2 regions of the Caulobacter sp. FWC26 genome follow, and region 2 is predicted to be linked to the other one. Evidence: predicted binding sites of a transcription regulator. Region 2 holds the regulator's gene; the other holds the start of a gene.
What was found. The regulator LexA, encoded in region 2, represses DNA repair genes until DNA is damaged. The targets are predictions, from matches to a motif close to ATGTTCNCNANNTGTTCT.
Positions count from the first base shown of each region.

Region 1 (4,410 bases), 1.4 Mb from region 2:
GGTAGAGACCCACGATTGTTTCACCGCCACCGAATACATGGCTATCGACCACCTGGGCCTGACCGCCCCGGGCGAGAGCTGGAAAGCCGTCGAGAACGGCGACATCGCCATCGGCGGCAGGCTACCGATCAACCCCTCGGGCGGCCTGATCGGGACGGGCCATCCGGTTGGCGCCACTGGGGTGCGTATGGTTCTGGATGCCTGGAAGCAGACCACCGGGCAAGCCGGCGACTACCAGGTCGAGGGCGCGAGAACCGTGCAAACCCTGAATATCGGTGGCTCCACCACGACGACGGTGAGCTTCGTGGTCGGGACTTAAGGACGAAAATCCTCCCCCTGGCTGAGAAGGATCCATTTCCCGCATCGCCCCGTATCAACCGCATACTTCCGTCCAGAGTCTTTCATGGCCATCCTCAGCATCCTCGCCGTCAACGCCGCCGTCTCGGCGGTCGCGTTCCTCGCCCTCTGGGCTGTCAGTCTACGGACGAAGGACGTCAGCTTCATCGACGCCTGGTGGGGCCCCAGCATGGCCTTGCTGGCCTGGAGCTCCCTGCTACAGGGACCGCACACGCCGCACGGCCTGCTGCTGACCGGGCTCTGCACCCTGTGGGCCGCGCGGCTGGGGATCTATCTGCTGTGGCGCTGGCGCAAGCACGGCGCCGATCGTCGCTATGTCGCGATCTTCGCCCACTATGAGAAGACCAAGCGCTGGAACTTCGCCACCACCTCGCTGATCATCGTGTTCGGTCTTCAGGCGGTGCTGAGCTATCTGGTCGCCCTGCCGGTGCAACTCGGACAGGGACCGGGCCCGCTGGGCGTCCTCGCCTATGCCGGCGCGGCGCTGGCCATCATCGGCATTCTGTTCGAGACCATCGGCGATGCTCAGCTCACGGCCTTCAAGGCCAATCCCGATAACGCCGGCAAGGTCATGGACAAGGGCCTGTGGCGCTATACCCGCCACCCGAACTATTTCGGCGACGCCTGCGTCTGGTGGGGCCTCTATCTCATCGCCGCCGAGACGGGTCTCGGCGCCTGGGCCTTGCCGGGTCCGGTGCTGATCACCTTCCTGCTCACCAAGTGGAGCGGCGTGCCGACCACCGAGGGCAAGATGAAAAAGTCCAAGCCGGGCTATGCGGAGTATGTGGCGCGGACTAGCGGGTTCGTGCCGTGGTTTCCGAAGAAGGTTTGAACAAAAAGCGGTGTCATCCCGGAAGCCTCGTAGAGGCTATCCGGGACCCAGGGGTGAAGGAACGCTGTGCGCGCCGCCCCTGGGTCCCGGCTCTACGCTACGCTTAGGCCGGGATGACACGGATTAGGTTCAGGAGGGGGCGCTTACGCCGCCCCCAGCTTCTCGATCAACGCCATCGCCGCCGCCGGATTCCTCGCCTTCGCCCCCGCGATGAAGTAGGCGAACACGTCGCCGCGCTCGGCCCACTTGCGGGTCTGGGCGACCACGCCGTCAAGCTCCTCGGAGGTCATGCCGGTGGGCTCGTCCTCGCGGCTGCACATCAGGCGGGCGTAGGTGAAGTCGGCGGTGGGCTGGTCGATGCACGGCCACTCAGGCGCCTCGTCATCGACGGCGTAGACGATGGCCACGCCATATTTGGCGCAGAGGTCGTAGAACTGCTGGCAGGCGAAGGTCGGGCTGCGAACCTCCACCGCATGGCGCAGGCGAACGCCCTTCTGCTCGTTTGGCAGTAACTTCAGAAAACCCTCGAAATCCGCCGGATCGAACTTCTTGGTGGCCATGAACTGCCAGTTGATGGGACCAAGCTTCGGACCAAGCTCCTCCAGCCCCTGCGACAGGAATTTCTCCAGCGAGTCGTTGTTCTCCGACAGCACCCGGCGGTTGGTGCAAAAGCGGCTGGCCTTGACCGAGAACACGAAGTCGTCCGGCGTCTCGTCGCGCCACTTCATCCAGCTGTTGGGCTTGAAGGTCGAATAGTAGGTGCCGTTGATCTCGATGCTGGTCAGCTTGGAGGACGCGTATTTCAGCTCGTCTTTCTGCTTGAGGTCATCGGGGTAGAAGGTCCCGCGCCAGGGCTCGAACGTCCAGCCGCCGATGCCGGTTCGGATCTTGCCCATGTGCAAATGTTCCCTTGATGTTCCGGTGGCGCACCGTAGAAAAAGGAGCGGGGACGGCAAGCCTCGAGACGCCCCACCTGACCTCGCTTCGCGAGGTCGTCCGGCCCCAGAGGGGGCGGAAGGCGCCCTTCTTCCCCCTCTGGGGGAGGAGGGCCGTCAGGCCCGGAGGGGGCGAGTGATCAACACTCCACCCGGTTGACCGACAGGCCCACCGCCAGGCCGCCCATCGAGGTCTCCTTGTAGATCTCGTTCATGTCCTCGCCGGTGCGCTTCATCGTGGCGATGACCTTGTCGAGCGACACCGAGTGCTGGCCGTCGCCCAGCAGGGCCAGGCGGGCGGCGTCGATGGCCTTGATGGCGCCCATGGCGTTGCGCTCGATGCAGGGGATCTGCACCAGGCCGCCGATCGGGTCGCAGGTCAGGCCGAGATTATGCTCCATGCCGATCTCGGCGGCGTTCTCGATCTGGGCGTTGGTCCCGCCGAGCGCGGCGGCTAGCCCCGCCGCCGCCATCGAGCAGGCGACGCCCACCTCGCCTTGGCAGCCGACCTCGGCGCCGCTGATCGAGGCGTTCATCTTGTAGAGCGCGCCGATGGCGGCGGCGGTCAGCAGGAAGGTGCGAACCTGTTCGGGCGTTCCCTTGTGGAAGCGGACGAAGAACCGCAGCACGGCCGGAACCAGGCCCGCCGCGCCATTGGTCGGGGCGGTGACCACACGGCCGCCGGCGGCGTTCTCCTCGTTGACCGCCATGGCCCACAGGTTGACGAAGTCCATCGCCGCCAGCGGATCGCTCATCTGGCGCTCCATCCGGCCCAGGATGGTCTGGTGGATCTGGCGGGCGCGGCGCTTGACGGTGAGGCCGCCGGGCAGCACGCCCTCCTGGCGCATGCCGCGATCGATGCAGGCCTCCATGGCGCCGAAGATACGGTCAAGACCGGCGTTCATCTCGCCCTCGCTCATCCGCGCGCGCTCGTTGGCGGCCATCACCTCGGCGATGGAAAGGCCCGCCTGCTCGGCGCGGTCCAGCAGGTCGGCCGCGCTTTCGAACGGGAAAGGAATCTCAGGGCCAGCCTCGGGCGGGGTGTTGCGGCCCATCTCGCTTTCGTCGCGAACGAAGCCACCGCCAATCGAGAAGTAGGTCCGTTCAGCCAAGAGGGCGCCAGCCTTATCGAAGGCGCTGAACGTCAGGCCGTTCGGATGCTGGGGCAGGCGCTCATGGCCCAGCCAGACGATGTCTGTCGCCGCGTCGAAGGCGATATCGACCTCACCGCCCAGCTTCAGCGACTGGCTGGCCTGGCTTTCCAGCAGGGTGGCTTCGCCGGCGTCGGGATCGAGCTCCGCCGGCACGAAGCCCATCAAGCCCAGGATCACGGCGCGATCGGTGGCGTGGCCTTTGCCGGTGAGGGCGAGGGACGCGTAGAGCCGCGTTTCGACCCGCGCGACGGAGGTCAGCTTACCGGCGTCGCGCAGCCGACCGATGAACAGCACTGCCGCCGTCATCGGGCCCATGGTGTGGCTGCTCGACGGGCCGACGCCGAGTTTGAAGAGGTCGAAAACGGAGGCGGTCATGGGGGAGGTCGCAAACTCAAGGTGTCATCCCGGAAGCCTCGGAGAGGCTATCCGGGACCCAGGGGCGGCGCGCACGGCGCTTTGTCACCCCTGGGTCCCGGCTCTACGCTACGCTCCGGCCGGGATGACACGGGAAGGAGCGTTTCGGACGAACCCTACTTCCGCTCGGCCTTGCTGGCGTCGCGCGCGGCCTTGAACTCCGAGCCCGCGCCCCAATCGGGCCAGCGGGTCGAGCCGGCCAGATCGCGGCCAACGCTGTAGACCAGAGCGATGTCGGCGCTCATGCCGTCCAGACGCCAGTTGTCGTTCCACTCGTCGGCGGGCTGGTGGTAGGCGTTGATGCGATAGGCGTCAGCGGCGGCCTTGCCGGCGGCGACACCCCCCTCGACCAGATCTTCGCCGGAACCAAACGAGATCGCCGGCACGCCGCGCTTGGCGAAGGGGAAGTGGTCAGAACGGTAGAAATAGCCGGCCTCTGTGGCCGGGTCGGGCGTATACACGCGGCCGACGGCCTTGCCCTTGGCGATCAGGTCGTCGAGCAGGTCGAGCTTGGCGTTGCCCGAGATCGTGAAGTCCTTGGCCGGGCCGGTCGGATCCAGGGCGTCGGTGTTGATGACGCCCGCCGTCTTGGCCAACGGATACAGCGGATTGGCCGCATAGTACTCCGAGCCCAGGAGGCCCTTTTCCTCGGCGGTTACGGCCAGGAACACCATCGAACGGTCCGGCTTGGGGCCGCTGGCGGCCAGACGGCCCATCT
Region 1 is NZ_CP033875.1:939,463-943,872, forward strand. Features, by position in the region: gene CSW63_RS05960 (acetyl-CoA acetyltransferase) at 1-319, shown strand, start outside; partial or broken gene CSW63_RS05965 (DUF1295 domain-containing protein) at 328-1,189, shown strand; gene CSW63_RS05970 (DUF72 domain-containing protein) at 1,333-2,085, opposite strand; gene CSW63_RS05975 (L-serine ammonia-lyase) at 2,265-3,653, opposite strand; gene CSW63_RS05985 (M28 family metallopeptidase) at 3,809-4,410, opposite strand, start outside.
Region 1: CSW63_RS05970 (DUF72 domain-containing protein) is a predicted target of LexA. The motif match lies at 2,092-2,109, and genes of this name have one in related genera.

Region 2 (4,410 bases):
TGCGGATGTCACGGCCGCGACCCGCGCCCTGATCGGATAAACCCGAAACGGGCTTTCAAGGCGCTGGCGTCGGACGGCGAAGCAGCTCCATCCTCCCCCCGTCGCCGCGCCGAGAACGCGGATGAGGAAACGGACATGAACTGGCTCGCGCGAGTCGTGAAATGGGCTCTGGCCACGAACTTCAAGCTGCAGGGCTGGAAGATCGAGGGCGCGCCGCCCGAGACGCGAAAATTCGTCGTCATCGCTGCGCCCCACACCAGCAATTGGGACTTTGTCTACTTCGTCGGCGCAGCCGACGCCTTGAACCTTGATCTCAGCTTCATCGGCAAGGCCTCGCTGTTCAAGGCGCCATTCGATCAGATGATGCGGGACCTGGGTGGCATCCCCCTCGACCGCGAGCGCTCCAAGGACATGGTCAGGGCCATGGTCGAAGAATTCGGCCGTCGAGACACCTTCATGCTGACGATCGCGCCCGAGGGCACGCGCGGTAAGGCGCGGCAATGGAAGACGGGCTTCTATCACATCGCCATGGGCGCCAAGGTCCCGATGGTGCTGGGGATGATGGACTACCAGCGAAAGGTCGTGGGCCTGGGCCCCGCGATCTATCCGACCGGCGACTACGCCGCCGACATGCGCCGGATCGCCAGCTTCTACCAGAGCTGCACCCCGAAGTTCCCTGAGTTGGCCACGCGGTTCGACGATCTGGACACGGCGTCGGACGCCTAACGGACGCCACGGATCTATAAGACGAGCGCCGGGACTGACAGGAGAATCGGATGCGCGCCTTACTGACCTCGTTGAAAGCCCTGGCGCCGTCGCCGATCAAGCGCGCTTGGCGCCGGCTGCGACCGTTTGCTCGCGTCTCATCTCCGTCCGACCAAAGCGCGAGCGACGACACCGGATCGGTAAGCGCGCCAAGAGAACTTTGGCATCTGGTCGGCGCCGCCGACGCCGACTTCGTCCGGGTAGGCCAGGGATTCAAGTCTCTCTTCCTGGACGCTGGCCTAAAGCCCCATCACGCCCTTCTGGACGTCGGTTGCGGGATCGGCCGCGCCGCGGCGCCGCTTGTCGACTATTTGGATGAGAACGGCCGCTACGCGGGTTTTGACGTGATGGCGGAGGCCATCGACTGGTGCCGCGCCAACATCGCGGTCGGAGATCCGCGATTCGAGTTCCTCCACGCCGACATGCACAGCGACCGCTACAACCCCGGCGGAACCCAGCCGGCCAGCGCATATGTCTTCCCCTATCCCGACGCGAGCTTTGACTATGTCTGGCTCGGTTCGGTCTTCACCCACCTGCTGGCGGCCGACCAGGCGCAGTTCGCGCGCGAGATCACGCGGGTGCTGAGGCCCGGCGGCGTCAGCATCATCTCGTGGTACCTGATCGACGACGAGGCGCGCGCCAACGCCAGCGAGGGTCGCGCGGCCTTTGACTTCGCCCATGCTCTGGACGGGTGCTGGACTGCGACGCCAGACTTGCCCGAGGCGGTCATCGGCTATGACCTTCAGGCTGTGCGAGACCAGTATGAGGCGCTGGGCCTCGACATTCTGAACCAAGCGCTGGGAGTCTGGCGGCGGGAGCCCCTCCAAGACCAGGACATCATCATCGCCCGCAAATGCACCTGAAAGATTTTATTAAGCTTTTGATTCTTCAGACCTTTTAGCCTCAACTTTTGCTAAGCCTCTGAAATTGAGCGTGTTTCCCGCGTTAACGAACCTCGACTTGACATTATCGCGGAACACCAGGAGAACATTCGCAAGGTTTGCGGTTTGTTCCGCGCTCCACCCGAGGCCGATATGCTCACGCGCAAGCAGCACGAACTGCTGATGTTCATTCACGAGCGGATCAAGGAGACCGGCGTCTCCCCGTCGTTCGACGAGATGAAGGAGGCTCTGGACCTGGCGTCCAAGTCGGGCATCCATCGCCTCATCACCGCCCTGGAAGAGCGTGGGTTTATCCGCCGGCTTGCTCACCGCGCCCGCGCGCTGGAGGTGGTGAAGTTGCCTCAGCAGGCGACGACCGCCGCGCCGCCCAAGGGGCGTGGCGCGTTCCGTCCGCAGGTCTTCGAGGGCGGCGGCGCTCCAGCGCAAGCCGCGAGCGCCGCCGCGCCAGCCAACGACAGCCGCGAACTGCCAATCCTGGGCCGGATCGCTGCGGGTACGCCGATCGATGCGATCCAGCACGAACGCGAGCGGCTGCCGGTGCCGGAGTCTATGCTGGGCGGCGGTGAACACTATGTTCTGGAGGTTCAGGGCGACTCGATGATCGAGGCCGGAATCCTCGATGGCGACTATGTCATCATAAAAAAGGGCGACACCGCGACGTCGGGCGAGATTGTCGTCGCGTTGGTTGGTGAGGAAGCCACCCTGAAGCGCTTGCGCAAGAAGGGCGGCTCGATCGCTCTGGAGGCCGCGAACCCGAAATACGAGACCCGCATTTTCGGGCCCGACCAGGTCGAAGTTCAGGGCAAGCTGGTCGGCCTGATCCGGCGCTATCACTAAGGTCGCTAGGGGCCACTGAAGCCCAAGGCCCTGATCCTCAAGCGGGATCAGGGCCTTTTTCGCGTTCACCGTCTCGCTTTAGCTAACAGACGTCAGTCGCCCTTCGCGCGCCAGCCGTTCAGCCATAGCGTCGAAACCAGCCCAAGCGGCGCCCGCCAGCGCGCCGCCGCTGCTGACTCGGCGCACGCCCAACGCCGCCAGGTTCTCGACCTTCATGTCCGAACCCCACAGCAGCACGTTGACGGGCTTGGGAGCGACCGCTCGAACGATGGCTTCGATCTCCTTTGGATCACTGACCGCAGGCGCGTAGAGGCAGTCCGCACCAGCGTCGGCATAGGCCTTGAGACGCTCCAAGGCCGGTCCCAGATCGCGACGGCCGCGAAGATAGCCCTCGGTCCGGCCGACCAGCATCACATCCTGGCCACTGGCGTCGATAGCCGCGCGCGCCGCCTTGAGCCGCTCGACAGCGACGGGAACGTCGTAGAGCGCCGCCCCCGACCAGTCCTCAATCGATAGGCCCGCGATCCCGGTCGCGACAGCCAGCGAAACGCTCTCGGCCACCTCGTCCGACGTCTCGCCAAAGCCGTTCTCGAAATCGGCGTTCACCGGCAGATCCGTGGCCGCGCAAAGCATCGCCAGGTGGGCGATCACCTCGTCGCGCGTCACCTGGCCATCGTCCTTGCCCAAGGAACAGGCCATGCCAGCGCTGGTCGAGGCCAAAGCCTTGAACCCCAACGTCTTGAGCCGCTTGGCGCTTCCCGCGTCCCAGGGATTAGGAAGAACGAAACATCCCTCCAAATGCAGGGCGCGGAAGGCTGCGCGGCGGGCGGTGAAGGCGGTGGACATGATGGCGCTCCTCGTGGTCCCGCAGACGGGGCGGCGCCCGTTTCTAATCCCGCTGCGTGACATCGCGTGTCAGCAGGGCGCTCCAGGGCCGCTGGCCACGTAGCGGCTGGGCCCAGACGATCCGCCAGCCGTCGGGACGTCTATAGAGCTCAGCTGCTCCCAAGCGCGCGAAATCCTCGCCGGTCAGCAGCACGGTCTCGGCGCAAAGCGGCGGCGCTCGCACCGGCGCAGGTCCTCGTATGACCACGATTTCGCTCCGAACGCACAACCCGGAGAGGGTCTCGGCGTCGGGCGTCTTGCGCGACCAGGCCAAAGCCAGACGCACGGGCGCCCCCAAACCCGGCGCGCAGACGCGGCGATCGCAGACGTAGAGACGCCAGGCGGCCGGCTCCAGCCCCCTGCGTCTTGCCCAAAGCTCCGCGCCAAAGCGCTTGGCGTCGGTCCGGAGCAGCACAGCCGCGTCGCCTGACCGCACTGCGGCAGTGGCGCCGTCGGCGGCGATCCAGGCGTCCGGCGGCGCAGGTCTGGGCCACAGCGCGACCGACAGCGCCAGAGGCGCGCCGATCCAGCGCAGTCTTCCTTTCCACAGGCACAGGATCATCAAACCCAGGAACGCCACGACTAGGACCTGCGGCGGCGCGCTGGCCACCACCTGCTGCGCACCGTGCGCGTTGGCGAAGGCGTTGGCCACCGCCAGCATTGCGTCTACGCCCCAGCCGGCCAGGGCTAGAAGCGGCCCTCCTAGTCCGATGGGCTCCAGGACGGCGCCGATGGCCAGGAACGGCATGATCACGAACGAGGACAACGGCGCGACGGCGAGGTTGGCGGGCAGCCCCCAGACCGCGACCCGGTTGAAATGCTGCATCGCGAACGGCGCGGTGGCCAGTCCTGCGACGAGACTGGCGGCGACACTGGCCGCCAGCCAGGCGACCATGGCCTGCGGGACGCGGATCCACCACGGCGTCGAGATCTCACGCACCGGCCGTGGCCACGCTTCGGCCAACGCCACCAGCGCGGCGGTTGCGGCGAACGACATCTGGAACCCCGGCTCACCGGCGGT
Region 2 is NZ_CP033875.1:2,313,892-2,318,301, forward strand. Features, by position in the region: gene trpC (indole-3-glycerol phosphate synthase TrpC) at 1-40, shown strand, start outside; gene CSW63_RS12545 (lysophospholipid acyltransferase family protein) at 136-726, shown strand; gene CSW63_RS12550 (class I SAM-dependent methyltransferase) at 777-1,628, shown strand; gene lexA (transcriptional repressor LexA) at 1,800-2,504, shown strand; gene CSW63_RS12560 (isocitrate lyase/phosphoenolpyruvate mutase family protein) at 2,583-3,350, opposite strand; gene CSW63_RS12565 (ComEC/Rec2 family competence protein) at 3,394-4,410, opposite strand, start outside.